DNA from 4 places in the Thermosinus thermophiluss DSM 23256 genome. Region 1 is predicted to be linked to each of the others. Evidence: riboswitches for the same ligand, from Rfam matches in the RefSeq annotation. Region 1 holds a riboswitch; each other region holds the start of a gene.

Region 1 (5,291 bases):
AAACCGGGAAACGGTCTGGCCTGTCAGGGCAATTTCCGGCACCATCATAATAACCTGCCGACCCTGCTGTCTTGCCGCCGCTGCTGCCTCAATATATACTTGCGTTTTGCCGCTCCCGGTTACGCCATGAATAAGAAAAGACTTATACTCTCTTGAAGCAATAGCTGCTATGATTTGGGCAACGGCCTGGCGCTGCTCGTTCGTCAATGCAAATCGAGCTCCCTGCGGCGGCGTCCCGCGATACAATTGTGCATAACTATTTCGCATCACCCGCCGCCGTTCACTGCGGACTAAGCCGGCTGCAATAAGACGTTTAACTGTATCCGCACTGATCCGGTGCTGTTTTAGGCAAGTTGGTGTTAGTTCTGACTCTTCCAGTAGGACTGCCAGCAGCCGCTGTTGCGCTGGTTTGCCTGTTAGGCGGTCAAGAGCTTTCGCGGCTTCTTGACGGCTTACTGCAAGCATCAGCCGCTGCTCAAACCGCGGTCGGAACTTCGATGTACTCGTTGCTGCCCGTTCGACCAAATTCAACCGCTCCAATTTACGGAGAACATTTAACACGCTCGGGCCAAATTCTGTAACAAGTTGTTTTTGGGTAGTCAGGCCCTTTACACGTAAATGATTAAGCACCTCGCGCATTTCGTCTGAAATTTGGCGAGGAAAGAAAAATTCTGGTTCGCTCTCTTTTTCGTTCAAACGATATGCGGTATGACTTTTTAATTCTCCTCTTCCGGGCACAAACAGGCGCAAAGCTTCGGCGAGCGGACACAAATAGTAATTGCTCATCCACTCGGCCGTTTGCAGCATATTTTCATCAAACCATGGCTCATTGTCCAACACGCTCAATAAGGGCTTTAACCCTTCTGCCTCGGCCTGCTCTTTGACGGCAACAACAAAGCCTTCGGCCTCGCGTTGGCCAAAAGGCACCCGCACACGCCATCCCCTGCCGACAAACGCCAATTCCGGCGGAACCAGATAAGAAAAGGTGGCAGCGATAGTCCGTACCGGAATATTGATGGCCACTTCCGCAATGCGCCCCATTTTCTTCACCTCATAAAAAAGAAGAGTACTGTTTGCAGCAAACAGTACATCTTACTTCGCTGTTCGGTATAATCTAGATAATTCTAGCTTAGGCCGGAAATACCTGCTACCGGTCATCATTTTGTTCATAACCGGCCAGGAACTCATCTAACTCAAAACACGTATCCATAGGCTGACGTTTAAAAAAACGTTTCAAGCGACGCTTTCCCAGCGGCGTAAAACGGTACCGCATAATAAATAGCCTACCTGCGGATGGAATATCCGAGCGTCTGCAAAGTTTCTTCAATATAGCCGCTGGCGATTATATTAGCGTCATACTCAACCGTAACTTGTCTGGTATTTAGATTAACATCGACATCGGTAATCCCGTCAAGATGGCTTAAGGTGTGCTCAATGCGGTCACGGCAATGATCACCCTTAAGACCGCCAATCGAATATACCGACTTCTTGATTGTTTTTGAAACAGGCACTGCAATACTAACCCCCTTTGGCTTATCTCTATGATGTTAGTATTGCCAGTACCAGCGGTTAAAATTAAAGATTTGCTTCCCGCCGTAAAATTTCCGCTTTATCGGTTCGCTCCCACGGAAGGTCAATATCCGTTCGGCCAAAATGTCCGTAAGCTGCTGTCTGGCGGTAGATAGGACGACGTAAGTTCAGGCTTTTGATGATACCGGCCGGACGGAGGTCAAAATGCTTTTGAATAAGTTCGACAATGCGGCTTTCGGGAATTTTAGCGGTACCAAAAGTCTCAACCATAATCGATACCGGGCGGGCAATACCGATTGCGTAGGCTAACTGAATTTCACACTTATCGGCCAAGCCGGCGGCTACAACATTTTTGGCCACATAGCGAGCGGCATAAGCTGCTGACCGGTCGACTTTAGTGGGGTCTTTGCCGGAAAAAGCGCCGCCGCCGTGACGGGCCATGCCGCCATAGGTATCGACAATAATTTTGCGCCCAGTCAGGCCGGCATCTCCCTGCGGCCCACCAACGACAAAACGGCCGGTAGGATTAATATAATATTTGGTTTGAGCATCTAGCATATCTCCGGGGACAACGGGAGTAATAACTTTGGCGATGATATCTTTTTCAATGGTGGCAAGATCCACGTCAGGGCTGTGTTGAGCCGAAACGACAATGGTATCCACACGAACCGGCTTGCCATCCATATACTCTACTGTCACCTGGGTTTTTCCATCAGGACGCAGGTAAGCAAGTTCACCGTTTTTACGAACTTCGGCCAGCCGGCGGGCCAAACGGTGAGCTAAGGCAATAGGCAATGGCATGAATTCGGGGGTCTCATTAGTTGCATAGCCGAACATCATGCCTTGGTCACCGGCACCGATTGCCTCGAATTCATCCATCTCGCCGCGTTTAGCTTCCAGCGCTTTATTTACGCCCATCGCGATATCCGGCGACTGCTCGTCAATTGATGTCATCACACCACAGGTATCACCGTCAAAACCGAATTTTGCACGGGTATACCCAATCTCTTTGATGGTCTCCCGCACAATCTTCGGAATATCGACATAGCAAGACGTTGTAATTTCTCCTACCACGTGGACAAGGCCGGTTGTTACTAAAGTTTCACAAGCGACACGGGCCATGGGGTCTTGGGCAAGGATTGCGTCGAGAATACTGTCAGAAATTTGATCGGCAATTTTGTCCGGATGCCCTTCGGTAACCGATTCCGAAGTAAATAATACCCGTTTTTTTTCCATTTGTGCACCTCCTAATCAATAAAAAAACTCCCATAAGGGAGGCTTTGGTCGTATACTCCCCATCTCGCGCCATGCGCCGGAATTGGCACCGTTTTGGACTTGCCAAATGGTTGCCGCGGTTTCATCGGGCCAGTCCCTCCACCAACTCTTGATGAGTATAGTATATGTAATTTTCACCAAAGCAATTTTAAAGTAAAACAAGAAAAAAATCAACCTCTTTTTGTCAATAAATCGCAAATTCTGTCAAGAACAATTTCCGCAACACGCTTTTTTGGCATTTGTTCTAGTTCTTCAACACTACCATCACGGTAAATAAGCTTAACAATATTAGTGTCGGCGTTAAAACCCGCACCCGGGAGCGTAACATCATTAGCTACTATCATATCAAGATTTTTCTTGGCCAACTTTTCCTGGGCATTACCAAGCAAGTCCTGCGTTTCAGCGGCGAACCCCACCAGGATCTGGTGGCGCTTCAACGCTCCCAACTCCCGTAAAATATCCGGGTTTTTTTCCAAAACAAGAGTAAGCGTCTCCCCGGTTTTTTTGATTTTATGCTCAGCTATTTCTTTAGGCCGATAATCGGCCACAGCCGCCGCCTTAATCACTACATCACAGGCAGCATATTCGGCCAACACGGCCTGCCGCATCTCTTCCGCTGTTTCCACCATTTTTACTAAAACACCCCGTGGCGGGTTTAATCCGGTGGAGCCGGAGACGAGAATAACCTCCGCGCCGCGGAGCGCCGCTGCTTCGGCGATTGCATAGCCCATTTTGCCACTCGACCGGTTGCCTAAATAACGCACTGGATCGAGCGGTTCCCGCGTACCGCCGGCAGTAACCAAAATTCGCTTTCCGGCCAGTACACCGTGCGGCCGGAGCAGTTCATCCACTTTGGCAACAATTATCTCCGGCTCGGGCAAACGTCCGGGACCTTCCACCCCGCAGGCCAGCATGCCTGTTGCGGGTTCAATAATGTGATAGCCCAATCCAGCCAGTTTTTGCAAATTTTGCTGGACAATAGGATTTAGATACATATTGCTATTCATGGCTGGCGCCAGTACTATCGGCGCTTTGGTAGCCATCACAGTCGTTGAAAGCATATCATCGGCAATACCGTTGGCAATTTTGCCAATAATGTTGGCAGTTGCAGGGGCTATTAAAAATAAATCGGCCAAAGTGGCCAATGCAATATGCTGAACATTCCAGTTTTTCGGTTCTTCCCACATATCAACAACTACCGGATTACCGCTTATCTCCCGAAAAGTAAGGGGTGTAACAAATTCAGTAGCCGACTTGGTCATAATAACATGAACAGAACTCCCGGCTTTCCGCAAACGGCTGACTATTTCCACACTTTTATAAGCGGCAATGCCGCCGCTAACGCCCAGGACAATATTTTTGCCCTTCATCACGGTGGCCTCCTACTTAATACCTGTCTTGGTACGTTCATAAGTAATTTTGCCTTGGGCAACCTCTTCCAAGGCTATGGTAACGGGTTTATTCGATTTGCTTTCCACAAGCGGAGGCTCACCATTCATAATTTCCCGGGCCCGCTTTGCTGCAAGAACGACTAATGTATATTTACTGTCAACTTTATCAATTAAAACGTCTAAGGATGGACGAATCAACCAGACTCCCTCCTTTAAAGTTTTAGTACGTTCCGTGAAGTTTGACAAATGCTGTCAATCAAGCCATTGTTGCGCTCCACCCGGCATTTTTCCGCCGTAATAATTGCGGCTATTTTGTGTACTGCACGCTCCACTTCGTCGTTCACAACCAAATAATGGTAGTTATAAGCGCAGCTTAATTCACTCGTTACACAGCTTAACCGTTGTTTAATCGCTTCAGCACTGTCAGTCCCTCGTTTATGAATGCGATCCGCCAGTTCGTCCAAAGAGGGCGGCAAGATATATATGAATACCCCCTGGGGAAACTTCTTTTTAATCTGCAACGCGCCCTGGATATCGATCTCCAACAAAACATCCTTGCCACCATTTAGTAAATCCATTACATATTGCCGCGGTGTTCCATAAAAGTTCCCGTACACTTCGGCCCATTCAAGCAGCTCATCGTTTTCAATCATGGCTTGAAATTTTTCGCGAGATACAAACCAATAGTTAACCCCGTTCACCTCCCCGGTACGGGGTGAGCGGGTGGTGGCTGAGATTGAGTAATATAAATTAGGATCATTACGCAGCAATTCCCGGCAAATCGTCCCTTTACCTGTCCCGGACGGCCCGGAAAGCACAATTAAGATCCCTTGCTGCGCCATTTGCGAGTCTCCTTTCAGTGTCTATTCCGCCGTATCATCGCTTGTATCCTTGCTGGCCAAACGATGGGCAACCGTTTCGGGCTGAACAGCTGAGAGAATGACGTGATCACTATCGGCGATAATAACGGCGCGAGTACGGCGGCCATAAGTCGCGTCAATTAACATCCCTCTGTCACGGGCTTCTTGAATAATTCGTTTGATGGGAGCCGATTCGGGGCTAACAATGCTAACAATACGGTTAGCCGATACGATA
Region 2 (5,291 bases), on a different contig from region 1:
CAGCTCGGCCAGGCAGGCGCTCAAATTTACCGACGTGGTCGTCTTGCCGACACCGCCCTTTTGGTTGGCAATGGCAATAATTTTGCCCAATTTTTTCACCCCAGAGCATACAAAATAGCATCCAAAATTCTCCTTTCATTTCAACGCTCTTTTCTTAATATCCTGCAAAAATTTATTCGGAAACCGATAAAATGTAGTTTACATAATTAAATAATTTCGCCACGGCTCCGCTCCCCCTTGACACCGCTTGGGAAAATATTCTATGATGAAAAAAACCGCAAAGATAATCATGCCAATAAATTGGCACCACAAAGGCATGAAAACGGATAGTCTGCGGCGAATATTTAGCTTGCGGCTGGGCGACAAAAGGACGTTGCGCACTAGCGCTTTGAGCCTGACGCAAAGATTGTCCTCAATCATTTGGTGCATCACTAACTGTCACCTCCTATTGGAGAGTACGCAGGGTAGAATACATCCCTAGAGATGATTGCACCAGTCGCAAAATAAGGCCGCAGAAGGAGAATTAGAATGAGTAATAATGTCCAGGTAGTTTATGAGCGGTGTTGCGGGTTAGACATTCACAAACGTAAAATTGAAGCCTGTGCCTTGGTAAATGAAAAAATGCGACGCAACAGTTTCGGCACTACGTCAGAACAGCTGCATAAACTTGCCGATTGGCTTAAAAAACATGAAGTGGAAATTGTAGCAATGGAAAGCACCGGTGTCTACTGGAAACCGGTTATCAATGTTCTGGAAGCCGAAGGAATAAAAGCGATAATAGTCAATGCCCAACACATTAAAAATGTACCTGGACGAAAAACCGATGTTAAGGATGCCGAGTGGATAGCTTCGCTTCTTCGCCATGGACTACTAAAACCAAGCTTCATTCCCGAGCGTAGGCAACGGGAAATGCGCGAAATCACGAGGTTACGCACAGCAAAAATTCAGGAACGTGCCCGAGAAATTCAGAGGCTGCAAAAATTCTTGGAAGGCTGCAACATAAAATTATCATCAGTGGTAAGCGATATAAACGGCGTAACGGCTAAAGAAATCATCAAAGCAATTGCTGCCGGTGTAAACGACCCGAAAAAACTGGCTGAATTATCCCGTGGCCGGTTGAGTGCTTCCCAGGAAGAACTTGAAACTGCCCTAGACGGAATAGTAAGCCCTGATATTCGCACTCTAATCCAGATCCAACTTGAAGCTATTGAAGCCTTAGATAAACAAATAGCATCACTAGACTTGATGATGGAGCGAATAGAACGAGAAGACGAAAATTTTAAGGAAGCCCTGGAGCTAATAGATACAATCCCTGGAATAGGGAAACGGATTGCCCAAGTAATATTGGCAGAAATAGGACTTGACATGAGCCGGTTTCCAAGCGACAAGCATATAGCCGCATGGTCCGGACTAGCTCCAGGGAATAACGAAAGTGCCGGAAAGCGAAGATCTGGGAAAGCTAAACCGGGCAATCCGCAACTTAGGTCGCAACTAGTTCAGGCAGCACATACTATAGCGCGGATGAAAAACTGTTATTTATCATCCTTATACCATCGAATAGCAGCCAGAAGAGGTAAGAAACGAGCTGCGGTAGCAGTAGCGCATGCAATCATTGTAGCCATATATCACATGCTGATTCGCAAGGAACCATATAAGGACCTTGGGGAAAACTATTTGTCGGAACAAATGCGTCGTAGCAAAATAAAAAGTTTAGTAAACCTTGTCAAAAACATAAAGAAACTGGACGACGATGTTCAATTCATTATTAGCGACCAAAGTATTCGGATAATAATTGGCGAAGAGGTTAAAGAGTTCTCAATGACAGGGTGATACACTAGAAAATCAGCTTTCTTTTGTACACCAGGCCTGTCAAAAAATAGATTTGTACAGGCTTAGTTTACTATTGCCTAAAATTGGGGTATGTCAGCTCTGTTGGCACACATCGTTTTCAGGGTAGGGCGCAAAGAACGCAAAGGGTATATCGGGCGCGACGCGTGCCGCGCCAAAAAATACTTAGCGCAACTTCGCGCTCTTCGCGAACTTTGCGGTTAAAAACTTATACTTTCTGATATAGTTAAAAACTATCATAACGTGAATACTCTTATCCAGAGCGGTCGAGGGACTGGCCCGATGACACCCGGCAACCGGCATTGCGCTTGGTGCTAATTCCTGCAGAATCTTATGGTTCTGAAAGATAAGAGGAAAGGACTGCGACCGGGCGCCCCCTTTCCTCTTGGAAAGGGGGTTTTTGGTACGCCTGTATATAACGCTCAGTTAACCAAAGTGGATATTAATGAAACACGGCGGTATGCCGGCCTGGCCCGGGCGGCCCGCTTTCCCGACGCTCTGCTCCGCCAGGCCTGCCTTGACGCTCAGGTCCTGGCCGTGCCGCGCGGGATCTGGCAGGTATATCCCTATTCACCGGCCGACGGCGTCATTCTCGCGCCTACTCCCCTTAGGCTTAGCGGCGCCAATATTGCCAACCACCTGGCCGGATCCGTACAAGTAGCCGTCTTGGCCGTCACCATCGGTGAAGCCATCGAAGCGGAAATCTCCCGCCGCTTTCGCCAAGGCGACGCGGCCGCGGCGCTGCTTCTGGATGCCGCCGGCACCACGGCGGTGGAAGCAGCGGCTGACCAGGTCAACGCGCTGATTAACCGGGAAGCGGCCCATCAGGGAATGACCGCGACCAAGCGGTACAGTCCCGGCTACGGCGATTGGGACATCACCGTGCAGCAGCACGTCGTGGCCCTCGCCGGCGGCGGCGCGATTGGCATTACGGTAACCGCTTCGTCCATGCTGATCCCGCGCAAATCGGTGACGGCCGTTATCGGCCTTAAACCCGGCAAACCAAACGGGCAGCCGACCTGCGCCGGCAATGTCTGCCTTACCTGCGGCCAGCCCAATTGTTTGGCCCGGCGTACATCATCACAGTGAAAGGATGAGCCACGATGATTTATCTTTTTGACGGCGCGATGGGCACGATGCTGCAGCAGGCCGGACTGACGCCGGGACAATGTCCCGAAGCCTGGAACTGCGAGCGGCCGGAGGTGGTAACCGCCATCCACCGCCGCTATGTTGAAAGCGGCGCCGCCATCATTGAAACCAACACCTTTGGCGCCAACCGCGTTAAACTATCCCATTACGGCCTGGCCCGCGACGTTGCCCGCCTCAATACCGCCGCCGTTCGCGCGGCCCGCGCGGCCGCCGGGCCCCACACCAAAATCGCCGGTTCCGTCGGCCCGACCGGCAAATTCATCGCCCCTCTCGGCGAACTCTCCTTTGACGAGGCCTGCGATGTCTTCGCCGAGCAGATTGCCGCTTTGGACGCCGCCGGCGTCGACTATATAATCATCGAAACCATTATCGACCTTCAGGAAATGCGCGCCGCGCTGCTGGCCGCCAAACAGACCACCCGCAAACCGGTCATCTGCCAGCTCTCGTTTGGTGCCGACGGCCGTACGGTCACCGGCACCGACCCGGCCACCGCCGCCATCGTGCTGGAAGCCATGGGCGCCGATATCATCGGCGCCAACTGTTCGCTCGGTCCGGCCCAACTGGTGCCGGTGGTGGAAGCCCTCGCCGCCCACACCAGCCGACCCGTTAGCGTCCAGCCCAATGCCGGCATGCCTGAACTGGTTGACGGGAAAACGCACTTTCCCATGGGTCCGGCGGAACTGGCTGCCTGGGCGCCACGCCTGATTGCGGCCGGCGCTAGCTATATCGGCGGCTGCTGCGGCACCACGCCTGAGCATATCAGGGCCATGGCTGAGGCCATCCGTCACCTGGGCGGCAGCGGTACTTCCGTCCGGACCGTAAGACAAGGCGTCGCCCTCACCAGCCGCAGCCGCACCGTTTGGCTGGGGCCGGGCCACCCGCCGGTTATTATTGGCGAACGCATCAACCCCAGCGGGCGCAAAGCCTTGGCCGCCGAAATCCGCTCCGGCAGTTTTCTGACCGTCAAGAAAGACGCCCTCGCCCAGGTGCAGGCCGGCGCCACCGTCCTGGATGTAAATATGGGCGTGCCCGGCATTGACCAGGCAGCGACCATGGGGCGGGCGGTACAGGAGCTGTCCATGCTGGTCGACGTTCCCCTGTCCATCGACACTACCGACCCGGCTGCCCTGGAGGCCGGGCTGAAAGCCTTCCCCGGCCGGGCGCTGGTCAATTCCGTGAGCGCCGAACCGGAACGGCTGGAAACATTCCTGCCACTGGCAAAAAAATACGGCGCCGCCGTCCTGTGCCTCCCCGTCGCTCCCGGCGGCGTACCCGCTACGGCCAACGAGCGGCTGGCCGTGGCCAAACAAATTGTTGAGGCGGCGCTCAAGGCCGGCCTGCGCCCCCAGGATTTACTCCTTGACGCCCTGGTTCTCACCGTCGCCGCCGAGGGACAGGCCGCCCGGGAAACACTGGCAACCTTGCGCTTGTATCGGGAGCATTTCGCCTATCCGGCCGTCATCGGCCTGAGCAATATTTCCTACGGTCTGCCGCGCCGCGACCTGATGAATGCCGCCTTCTGCGCCATGGCCCTGGCGGCCGGACTCGACGCGCCCATCCTTAACCCTTATGACCCGCTGATGCAGGACATGCTTGCCGCCGCAGGCGCCCTGCTGGGTTATGACGCAAACGGCAAAAGCTACAGCGAACGCTACGGGCGCGCGGCGGCGCCTTCACCGGCGGACCCGGCAGCGGAAGAAACAGGCGATAAGCTCGACCAAATCCGCCAGATGGTCATCCGCGGCGAAAAAGAAGCTGTCACGGCCGCGGTCCAGGCCGCCCTGCAGGCGGGCTATTCGCCCTTGGACATTACCGACCGGGCGCTGACGGCGGCCATGAACGAAGTGGGCGAAGCCTTTGGCGCCGGCCGCTGCTTTTTGCCCCAGGTGCTGCTATCCGCCGAAGCCATGCGGGCCGCCTTTGAAATAATCAAAACAACCTTGCCGCCCAATGCCGCCAGCCGGGGCACGGTAGTGCTCGCCACCGTCAAGGGCGACATCCACGACTTGGGGAAAAATATCGTCGCCACCCTGCTGGAAAATAGCGGGTTTACCGTCATCGACTTAGGCAAAGACGTAGCGCCGGAGGTGGTTGTGGCGGCGGCCCGCGAGCACGACGCCGACGTAGTGGGCCTGTGCGCCCTCATGACCACCACCATGCCCCAGATTGACGTTACCATCGCCGCCCTGCGCGCAGCCGGCTGCCGGGCCGCAACAATCGTCGGTGGCGCCGTCCTGACCGCCGAATACGCCGCCCAGGCTGGCGCCGATGCTTATGCCGCCGACGGCGTCGAT
Region 3 (5,291 bases), on a different contig from region 1:
AATAACCGGGAGCCGCAATGGCTATTATACCATCCATAAATCCGGGATAAGTGACCCCCCATTCCAAAGCCTGCATCCCGCCCATGGATCCTCCGATTACCAAGGCCAGCCGGTAAATGTCAAGTTGCTCTAACAGCCGTTTCTGGACATGGACCATGTCCCGTATGGTAATGGCGGGAAACCGCATGCCGTACGGCCGCCCGGTCGCCGGGTCCGGCGAGGACGGCCCCGTCGTTCCCCGGCATCCACCCAGAACATTGGAACAAATAACGAAGAAACGGTTGGTGTCTATCGGCCGTCCCGGTCCTACCAATGCGTCCCACCAACCTTTTTCGTCCTTGTCGTCGTGGGCCGCCACATGGCTGTCGCCAGTCAGGGCGTGGGCCACCAAAATTACGTTGTCCCGGTTGGGCGATAGTGTCCCGTAAGTTTCATAAGCCACGGTAACATCGGTTAGTGTTCCACCCATGGTCAGTACGAGAGGATTGTCCGGGTCAGCCACTTTCGCATACTTAAGAAATGGACGCAAAACACCATCCACCTCCTACCGCCAACTATAAGGATAGAGCAAACTCTCCCCATCTAAAGCGCTTGGACCGCCGCCAGGGCCTGCTCAAGGTCGTAAATTATGTCGCTTACATCTTCAATTCCTATGGAAAGACGGATCATGTCATCCGGCACTCCCGCACTGGCGCGCTGCTCTGATGTAAGCTGCGAATGAGTGGTGCTGGCGGGATGAATAACCAGTGATTTGGCATCGCCAACGTTAGCGAGCAAGGAAAGCAACTTAAGGCTGTCAATAAACTTTTTGCCGGCCGCAAGACCGCCTTTTATGCCGAACGTCAGGATGGCTCCCGCACCCTTTGCCAGGTACTTTTGCGCCAAGTCATGCTGCGGGTGGCTAGGAAGACCGGGATAGTTGACCCACGCTACCTGATCATGTGCGGCAAGGTATTCTGCCACAGTCTGGGCATTCTCACTGTGACGGGCCATCCGTAAGTGCAGCGTTTCCAGTCCCTGAAGCAGCAGAAAACTGTTAAAAGGGCTGATGCAGGCGCCAAGGTCGCGTAAAACTTGCACCCGCAGGCGAATAATAAAGGCCATGGGGCCAAACTCCTGAGAATAGCGCAAGTTATGATAACTGGGATCAGGCTCATTCAATAACGGAAAGTTGCCTGCGGCCCAGTTAAACTTACCGCCGTCGACGACGATACCGCCCATCGTCGTACCATGACCGCCGATAAATTTCGTTGCCGAATGGACTACGATATCGGCACCGAAATCGAAAGGCCGGCATAAATAAGGAGTGGCAAAAGTATTATCGATAATCAGCGGTATGGTATTCTCATGGGCTATAGCGGCGACTTTTTCAATATCCAGTACCCCAAGCCCGGGATTGCCGATAATTTCCCCATAGACAGCTTTAGTCCTTGGTGTGATGGCTTTCCGGAAATTTTCCGGGTCGCTAGGGTCTACCAATTTAACAGTTATACCCAGCCTGGGCAGAGTATACAGAAAAAGGTTATACGTTCCGCCGTAAAGAGCGGAGGAACTAACAATTTCGTCGCCGGCTTTAGCAATGTTCAAAATAGTGGCAGCGATCGCCGCATGACCGGAGGCGAAAGCCAGCGCGCCCACCCCGCCTTCCAACGCGGCCATACGCTTTTCCAATACGTCGGTTGTAGGGTTCATTATCCGCGTATAAATATTGCCCGTTTCTTTCAAGGCAAACAAAGCGGCGGCGTGATCACTGTCGCGGAAATTGTAAGAAGTCGACTGATAGATAGGCACAGCCCGGGCCCCGGTGGCGGGATCGGGAGTCTGGCCGCCATGAACGGCCAAAGTGGCAATTTTCAGGTTGTCTGGCAAATGCATTTCCTTCTTCTCCTTTCACCGGCATACAAAAACCCCCTTTCCAGAGGAAAGGGGGTTTTGTACACGCGCACCTTTCCTCTCATCTTCCAGGATTTCTCCTGCTGGAATTAGCACCACTGCTTATAAAAGCCGGTTGCCGGGCGTCATCGGGCCAGTCCCTCGACCACTCTGGATAAGAGGTGTATGCCTTATATTTTTGTAATTGAGCAGATTATAGGATATATTGAAACAAATGTCAATAGCCGGATTATTAAAATGTGATTATCTTGTGATATGTCACCTTGTAGATTATCTTGATAAAATGTCACTATGAACAACGAGGTGCGTTATCTAATGTCGGAAAAAAGCTTCCTGGCGCTGATGCGGATTGGCCGCTGCTTTTAGCTACTGCCGGAGTCCAGTCATTAATTCAAACCGAAAGAAAACGTTCTCCTGCCACTTCCTATGTAATTTGCAAGCAACCTTTTTGTATTTATTTGCAATGTACACACATATACATGCAATACAATTAGTTAACCAATGGATTATCGAAAGTAATGAAAAGAAGCTGAATGCCTAGAAAAACAAAATACTGGGTTGGAATGCCTTCCAACCCAGTATTTATGCGCTTTCTGGTGCGCCCGGCAGGAATCGAACCTGCGCACCCGGCTCCGGAGGCCGGCGCTCTATCCCCTGAGCTACGGGCGCATGGTGTTGTGTTCAGCGACAGAAATGATTATATCATAAATAACCGGTATTGTCTAATGTTTTTTTGTAACTTTTTTGTGTAAACTTTTGGGAGTAGATTACTTAGGCGCAGCCGGAGTCTGACAATAGGGGCAAGTGCGCCATTCACGGCTGAGTTCACGGCCGCATGCCTCACACTTGGGCTTTAGTGTATAACTGCAGTAAGGACAAACCTTATAATCTTCCTTGACCTTGGCGCCGCACATCGGACAATGGATCTGGTCGTTTACCGGTGTAGCCTCCACATCAATGACCGGCTCTTGGCGCTTGGTAGTTTTCATGACTTGCCTTCGGCCAATGAGCAGGTATAACGGGAGGAAGACAATAAGCATAGCCAGCGTTCCCAGGGACCACAACAAGGCCGTGCCTAATTCATGACCGCGGCTTCTGGCGTCGTTATACACCCAATAAGCAGCAATAAAACCAATGATAAACGAAATAGTCGTAATCACCCAAACGGCTCCTTTCGGAGTATATACATTAATATTATAACATTTCCAGTCAAGCAAAATCAATAAACAAGGCCCAATAGAAAAGCCACGTCCAGCGACGCGGCCAGCAGCTAGCGTTGTTTTAGTGCAGGCTCATAACGGCCAGGGTTAGCACCAAGGCGGTGCCGATACTGTAAATCAGCAAACTCCCCACATCTTTGAGCGTAACATTCATGTTTTGCACCACCCTCTCACGTCGTTTGTGGTTTCATTTTATCAGAATTTAAAGATAATTTCAAGTAAAAAAATTTGGGACTTATCCCTAATTTTATTACTTGTTCTTAATAACAGATGCAAATTCTGACGTTTTTAACCACTAATTTCATCAAGCGATTTTCGGCGCGTTTCTTCGCCCAACACTAAAACAATAGTGGCAATAAACAGCATGGTAGCCGTGAACATCGTGAACACTCCGGCGAAAGCGGCGCCTCCTCCCAGCATATAACCGACAATGGTGGGTGCCAGGATACCGCCAAACCGGCCCACGGCCGCCGCCCAGCCCGAGCCAAACGCGCGAATGCGGGTTGGATAAAGCTCCGGCGTATAAGTATATACTACTCCCCATGCGCCCAAATTGAAGAAAGACATCAGGCTCCCCCACACAATGAGCGCCCAGGGAGTATTGGCATAACCAAAACCAAAAGCGGCGGCGGCGCTGGCCGCCAAATACAACGCCAGTGTCGCCTTGCGGCCGATACGATCCACCAAATAAGCGGCGCTGAAATAGCCTGGCAGCTGGGCCAGGGTCATTATCAGCACATACTCAAAACTTTTGATAATGGTAAATCCCTGGGCCGTCATCAGCGATGGCAGCCAGGTAAAAATGCCATAATATGAGTAAACAATACCGAACCACAGCAGCCAAAGCATGGCAGTACGCCGTAAGAAGGGCGGCGCCCACAGTTCGGCAAACATTACTTGCCGAACCGTCTGCGCTTTCGGCGCCGTCGGGGCAAAGGCCGTTGTCACGCCGGCCGCCGCTTCAAGGCCACTGACGATGGCATGAGCTTCGTCCAGCCGTCCCTTGTCCAGGAGATACCGCACCGATTCCGGCACGGCCAAACGGATAACAAAAACATACAAGGCGGGCAAGGCACCGATGAAAAATGCAGCCTGCCAACCGTAAAAGGGAATAAACAGATAAGCAATCAGCGCCGCCGCCAGCCACCCCAGTCCCCAGAAACTTTCCAGCAAAACGATGAACTTACCCCGCGCCGCCGGCGGCGAGTATTCGGTCATCAGCGTCGCCGCCACCGGCAATTCGCCGCCCAGACCAAAACCAACCAAAAAACGAAAAACCAGCAGCGATGTAAAATCCCAGGCCAGACCGCACAGCCCGGTGGCAATGCTATAAATTAGCAGTGTCACGGCAAAAACTTTTTTGCGGCCGTACCGGTCGGCGGCAAAGCCGGATAGCACTGCCCCTACGGCCATCCCAACCAGCCCGGCGCTCCCGATATAACCCATCTGGGCCGGCGACAACCCCCAGGCCTTAGCGAGCGCCGGCAAAACAAAAGCGATAAGACCGGTATCCATGGCGTCGAACATCCAGCCGAGGCCGGTCGCTACCAGCAGCTTATAATGAAACTTGCTAACAGGCACTTGTTCGAGACGGCTGACAATATCCACAGTGACCCCTCCATTTGTAATTACATCTGTCTTGACAGTTGTAATTATTATAAACCTTATTCCGTAAAGTAACAAGAGGGGTACGCTATAGTAAAGTACTTCTATATTGGTAAAAAATTAGGAGGTGGCCTATTTCCCAGGCAAAAGAGCTTGTATTCACGTAACCCGCTGCTACTCCCGCTTAACCCGCCTAGCCTAATTCGCTGATAATCATGCCGGCTACGATGAGAACGCAGCCGATAATCTGTTTCACGGTCAGTATTTCCCCCAACAGAAGATAGGCGGCCAAACCGGCAAAAACGGGCTCCATGGCAAAAATAATCGCCGTCCGGGTGGCGGTGGTAAAGCGCTGCATGGTATTCTGCACCACGAGCGCCACCGCCGTAGCGGGAATGGCCGTTACCGCCAGGGCAACCCATACCTTGCGGCTGAAAACGGCCGGGACCGGCTCGAAAGCAAAACCGCCGGCCAGCCCGGCGGCAGCAACGGCGCCGATCTGGAGAATGGCCAAAACAACGGCGTCCCCGCGCGGCGCATATTGCCCGACCATGACGATATGGGCGCCGAATG
Region 4 (5,291 bases), on a different contig from region 1:
TTATAGGCCGGTCGGACGGCGTGGCGGCTTGTTTGCCGCAGCCGGCCACGAGGCCGAGCGTAAACAGCAGCGCGAGGGCTAATGCGATTGGCTTCGTCCATTTGTGCATTATTGGTTACCTCCTTAACTAAGAATTAGAATGCCGGTACTACCGCACCTTGATATTTTTCGGTGATGAATTTGCGGACTTGATCCGAGGTCAACGCTTTGGTCAGCTTTTGAATTTCCGGGCGGTTTTCATCGCCTTTGCGCACGACCAGAATATTTACATAAGGAGAATCTTTCTGTTCAATAAAGAGGGCGTCTTTCGTAGGCACGAGTTTGGCTTCCAGTGCATAGTTGGTATTGATTACGGCCAAAGTGACATCATCAAGGGCCCGGGGCAGCTGCGGCGCTTCGAGCTCACGGATTTTCACGTTCTTCGGGTTGGCGACAATATCTTTGACGGTGGCGTTGACGCCAACGCCGTCTTTGAGCCCGATCACGCCGGCCTTAGCCAGCAGGGCGAGCGCGCGCCCGCCGTTGGTCGGGTCATTAGGGATGGCAACCACGGCGTCGGTAGGAACGTCATTTAAGTTTTTGATTTTTTTGGAGTAAATGCCCATGGGTTCGATGTGGACGGCAGCGGTGTAAGTGAGCTGAAGGTTGCGCTCGGCGGCAAACTTATTGAGGTAGGGAATATGTTGGAAGAAGTTGGCGTCCAGTTCTTTTTCCGCTACGGCCAGGTTAGGACGGACGTAATCGCTCATTTCCACGATCTGAAGGTCAATGCCCTCTTTTTCCAGAGCCGGTTTAATTACCCGCAGAATTTCGGCGTGGGGAACGGCCGTGGCGCCTACTTTCAGTACCTTTTTATCACTGGCGGTAGCCGGAGCCTGGGTTTTGCCGCCGCAGCCGGCGACGACGGCGGTAAGGGCCAAAATTAAGGCGAGCAATAGGGCGATACGTTTCATGAATGAATTCCTCCTTGTTAATCGTTTATTTTTTGTTCAAACGGCGGGCAAGCCAGTCGCCGCACGACTGGACAAGCTGTACCTGAGCAATAAGGATAATGACGGTTGCGAGCATGATGTCGGCCCGGAAGCGCTGATAGCCGTAGCGGATGGCCAGGTCCCCCAGCCCGCCGCCGCCGATAGCGCCGGCCATGGCCGAATAACCAATCAGGCTGATTACAGTGATCGTCAGGCCAAGCACAATCGAGGGCAGCGCTTCGGGGATGAGTACTTTGGCGATAATTTGCAGCGGGGAAGCGCCCATAGCTTGGGCGGCCTCGATGACGCCGTAGTCGACTTCTTTGAGTGCCGATTCGACGATGCGGCCGACAAAGGGGATAGCGGCAATGCTCAGCGGCACAATGGCCGCATCGGTGCCGATGGATGTCCCGACAATGAGACGGGTCAGGGGAATGATGGCGACCATGAGAATAATGAACGGAGTCGAGCGGGTAGCATTGACGATTGCGCCCAAAACGCGGTTGACAGCGAGGTTTTCCAAAACATGGCCCTTGTCAGTCGTTACCAGGATGACGCCGAGGGGGACGCCAAACAGGGCGGCGATAAAGGCCGACACACCCACCATATAAGTAGTTTCCCATAACGACTCAGCCAACAGCACGAGCATTTCTTGCGACATAACCAATCACCTCTATTCCTAAATCTCGCGCCCGCAAGTAGTTGAGGGCGTTCTGGATGCCGGCCTGGTCGCCGGACAGTTCGACAATCAAGGTACCGAAAGGAGTGTGCTTGATGTGGTCGATATTGCCGTAAAGGATGCTGGTGTCAACATTAAACCGGCGGATCATGCCGGCAATTATGGGTTCTTCGGCCGTACGGCCAATGAAGGACAGGCGCAGAATAAGATTGGAGTCCGGCAGCGGTGTGGGCGAAAAGACGGTATTGGCAAAGAATTCGGGCAGGTCATGGTTGACAATGGTGCGGATGAATTCGCGCGTTGTTGCCGTCTGGGGACGGGTGAAGACGTCGAGTACCGGGCCTTCTTCAATAATGACGCCGTTTTCGATGACGGCCACGCGGTCGCAGATTTCTTTAATAACCTGCATTTCGTGAGTGATTAGCACAATGGTCAGCTGCAGTTTTTGATTGATGTCAAAGAGCAGTTTCAAAATGGATTGTGTAGTCTGCGGGTCAAGGGCGGAAGTGGCTTCGTCGCATAAGAGCACTTTTGGCCGGCTGGCTAAGGCGCGGGCAATACCGACCCGCTGTTTTTGACCGCCGCTGAGCTGGGACGGATACTGGTCCCGTTTATCGGCAAGCCCCACCAGTTCAAGGAGCGGCAAAACAGCCTGTGCAATTTCCGTTTTGCTTTTGCCGGCCAACTCAAGCGGGAAGGCTACATTTTCATAGACGGTGCGGGAAGACAGCAGGTTAAAGTGCTGAAAAATCATGCCGATTTTTTTGCGTCGCTCGCGCAAGTTTTTTTCGGACATCGTCGTTAGTTCTTCACCGTCGACCACTACCGAGCCGCGGGTTGGCCGCTCCAGCATATTGATGCACCGGATTAACGTACTCTTGCCGGCGCCGCTTTTACCAATGACACCGAAAATTTCACCGCGGCGCACTTCCAGGTTTATGCCTTTAAGAGCATGGACCGCTCCGTTAGTGCCGGGATAGACCTTTTCAATGCCGGTCAGTTTAATCATTTTTCTTCTCTCTCCTTTCCTGGGCATAAAGAAAACCTCTTCGCAGACGAAGAGGTTTTTGTTCTGTAAACAGAAACTCCCCCCCTCATCTGTCAGAACCTATCCGTTCTGCAGGAATTGGCACCGTTTCGCATCCGAAGGTGCGATGGTTGCCGCGGCGTCATCGGGCCAGTCCCTCAGCCAGCTCTTGATGAAAGAGTGTTTCGATATGCCGTTGTTGAGTTACATGCTATCATGTATAGCAATGTCTGTCAAGAAAAAATTAAAATTGCATTTTCATAAATTAAAGAATAAAAGACGTAAAGGCAGGAAAGAAATGAGAGAGGGCGAATAGTATGCTCAGAATGGTAATGCGTGCACGGGAGGAGTGTGGATTATGCCCGTTAACCCTAAGCTAAAAGAGCCTTTAACCGACCAATTGTTCCGGGCCATTTTACTGCTCGCCAATGAGGAGGAATGTTATCAGTTTTTTGAAGATATCTGTACCATCAGCGAGATAAAAGCCATGGCACAACGCCTGGAGGTGGCGCGGATGCTGAAGGCCGGTCATATCTACGACGACATTGTCGAGCGCACCGGGGCCAGCACGGCCACGATCAGCCGGGTCAAGCGCTGCTTGCACTATGGCGCTGACGGCTACAAAATCATTCTCGCCCGGTTGGAAGAGCAGGAAGAGCGTTTGCGGCAGGAGGATGCAGGCCATGAACCAAAATGAGTTTGTACCGCAAATTCCGTACGGGACACGGGATTTTTTACCCCGCGATGCGAAAAAAAAGCGCTTGGTGGAAAGCGCCCTTGCCGGCCTATTTACCCGGTGGGGTTATGACGAGGTAATTACGCCTACATTTGAGTATCTGGACATTTTATCGGTCGGTGCCGACCAAGAAATAGTTCAGCATATGTTCAAATTTCTCGATAAAAATAACCGGCTATTAGCGCTCCGGCCGGATATGACTACGCCTATTGCCCGGGTAGCGGCTACCCGGCTCCGCGAACAGCCGGTACCGCTGCGGCTGTTTTATTTGACTAACGTTTTCCGGTACGAGCAGGCCCAAGCCGGTCGACAATGCGAATTCTACCAGGCCGGTATAGAACTGCTGGGCACGGCGGGGCCTGCCGCCGATGCCGAGGTCGTAGCGCTGGCGGCCACGGCCATGCGGGAGGCAGGGCTGACCGTCTTTCAGATCAGCCTCGGTCAGGTGGAATTTATTAACGGTCTAATGAATGAATGCGAATTACCGCCGGCCGAGCGCCAGCGGATTAAAAATTGCCTGGTGCAGCGCGATCTAGTCGGCCTGGACGAGGCTCTGGCGACGAGCTCCTTATCGCCGGCCGGGCAGGCGCTTTTTAAGCGTATTCCGCTGCTCCACGGGCGGGAAAATATGCTTGATGCGGCCTATGGCATGGTGAGCAACGATATGAGCCGCCGCGCCCTCGATAACCTGGCGGAGATTTACCGGCTCCTTGAGTATTACGGCGTAAGCGGGCATGTCTCTTTTGATTTGGGAATAATCCGGAATTTTGACTATTATACGGGGGCTGTTTTTGAAGGCTATACGCCGGGCCTAGGCTTCCCCCTTTGCGGCGGCGGGCGTTACGATGGCATGGCAGGCGCTTTTGGGAAGGAATATCCGGCTACCGGTTTTGCTCTCGGCATCGAGCGCCTTATGCTGGCCCTTGAGCGGCAGGGTCTGACCCTGGACGGCGACGTTAAGGACGTCTATATTGGCTGGGCGCCGGGGCGGCTGAATGAGGCGATTGCGCTGACTGGCGAGCTCCGCGCGGCAGGGCGTATCGTCGGTCTTGGACTTCAGCCGCAGGATAAGGCGGCGGCCGAAGCCTGCCGTCAAGCCATGGGCTATGCTAAACTCATTTATATTGGTGGTTGAAAATGCACAAACGGGTACGGCAATTTTTCGCCGCGGTGACAGCCCGCATCAGTGAACAGGACAGGAGGTTTGTTAATCAGCACTTAACCAAAGCCGAGCAACAACTGTTTTGGCAGATGAGCGTGCCAGACCAGCGGCATGCGCTTAACGTGGCATATACGGCGGCCAAACTCGCGGCACAGCGTCCGGCGGCAAATTGGGAAACCGCGGTTAAAAGCGCGCTGCTCCATGACGTGGGACGGAGGCGGGGCGATATGAGCGTGACCGACAAGGTCTTGGCCGTCCTGGCCCATAAACTGGCGCCCCGGTGGGCGCGACAATGGGCAAAAGAAGGGCGTGGCGGAATTATTGCCAATCTCCGCCACGCCCTGTATATATATTTTAATCATGCCGAACGCAGCGCCCGTTTGCTCGAAACCGTCGGCACCCAGCGGGCGGTGGTTGATGCTGTCCGCAAACACCATAGCGCTCCGGCGCCAGGCGATACGCCGGAGCTAAATATATTGCGGGAAGCGGATGACAAGCATTAATAGCCCTTCTGCTTATCGACGACGTTGAACATTTCGCCGCCTTGGCAGAAACGGGCCAGGTTGTCGGCGAACAGTTTTACCGCCCGGTCGAGGTAGTAGGGGGACAAAGCGGCCAGGTGGGGAGTAATGATAACATTAGGCATATCCCACAGGGGGCTGTTTTCCGGCAATGGTTCGTGCTCGAAAACATCAAGGCCGGCGCCTTGAATGAGA

What was found. A riboswitch is a leader RNA that binds a small molecule or an ion and turns the genes downstream of it on or off. The one in region 1 is predicted to bind S-adenosylmethionine.
Region 2: it holds a riboswitch for S-adenosylmethionine, as region 1 does, so the genes downstream of both, BLQ99_RS07825 (vitamin B12 dependent-methionine synthase activation domain-containing protein) here and metK (methionine adenosyltransferase) in region 1, are expected to answer to the same signal.
Region 3: it holds a riboswitch for S-adenosylmethionine, as region 1 does, so the genes downstream of both, BLQ99_RS05790 (homocysteine synthase) here and metK (methionine adenosyltransferase) in region 1, are expected to answer to the same signal.
Region 4: it holds a riboswitch for S-adenosylmethionine, as region 1 does, so the genes downstream of both, BLQ99_RS06195 (methionine ABC transporter ATP-binding protein) here and metK (methionine adenosyltransferase) in region 1, are expected to answer to the same signal.

What each region holds. Positions count from the first base shown of each region.
Region 1 covers NZ_FNBU01000009.1:73,020-78,310, reverse strand. The annotation lists gene priA (primosomal protein N') at 1-1,041, opposite strand, end outside; gene BLQ99_RS07100 (heavy-metal-associated domain-containing protein) at 1,284-1,511, opposite strand; gene metK (methionine adenosyltransferase) at 1,576-2,766, opposite strand; SAM riboswitch class I at 2,823-2,924, opposite strand; gene coaBC (bifunctional phosphopantothenoylcysteine decarboxylase/phosphopantothenate--cysteine ligase CoaBC) at 2,976-4,178, opposite strand; gene rpoZ (DNA-directed RNA polymerase subunit omega) at 4,188-4,394, opposite strand; gene gmk (guanylate kinase) at 4,409-5,038, opposite strand; gene remA (extracellular matrix/biofilm regulator RemA) at 5,060-5,291, opposite strand, start outside.
Region 2 covers NZ_FNBU01000010.1:97,217-102,507, forward strand. The annotation lists gene BLQ99_RS07810 (ParA family protein) at 1-90, opposite strand, end outside; gene BLQ99_RS07820 (IS110 family RNA-guided transposase) at 529-1,830, shown strand; SAM riboswitch class I at 2,099-2,201, shown strand; gene BLQ99_RS07825 (vitamin B12 dependent-methionine synthase activation domain-containing protein) at 2,284-2,937, shown strand; gene BLQ99_RS07830 (homocysteine S-methyltransferase family protein) at 2,952-5,291, shown strand, end outside.
Region 3 covers NZ_FNBU01000007.1:47,439-52,729, forward strand. The annotation lists gene metX (homoserine O-acetyltransferase MetX) at 1-529, opposite strand, end outside; gene BLQ99_RS05790 (homocysteine synthase) at 583-1,875, opposite strand; SAM riboswitch class I at 1,952-2,054, opposite strand; tRNA gene BLQ99_RS05795 (tRNA-Arg) at 2,488-2,562, opposite strand; gene BLQ99_RS05800 (zinc ribbon domain-containing protein) at 2,661-3,053, opposite strand; gene BLQ99_RS05805 (MFS transporter) at 3,402-4,721, opposite strand; gene BLQ99_RS05810 (DMT family transporter) at 4,912-5,291, opposite strand, start outside.
Region 4 covers NZ_FNBU01000008.1:4,401-9,691, forward strand. The annotation lists gene BLQ99_RS06180 (MetQ/NlpA family ABC transporter substrate-binding protein) at 1-109, opposite strand, end outside; gene BLQ99_RS06185 (MetQ/NlpA family ABC transporter substrate-binding protein) at 135-953, opposite strand; gene BLQ99_RS06190 (methionine ABC transporter permease) at 979-1,632, opposite strand; gene BLQ99_RS06195 (methionine ABC transporter ATP-binding protein) at 1,601-2,659, opposite strand; SAM riboswitch class I at 2,742-2,856, opposite strand; gene BLQ99_RS06200 (YerC/YecD family TrpR-related protein) at 3,036-3,374, shown strand; gene hisZ (ATP phosphoribosyltransferase regulatory subunit) at 3,361-4,548, shown strand; gene BLQ99_RS06210 (HDIG domain-containing metalloprotein) at 4,551-5,078, shown strand; gene BLQ99_RS06215 (D-2-hydroxyacid dehydrogenase) at 5,075-5,291, opposite strand, start outside.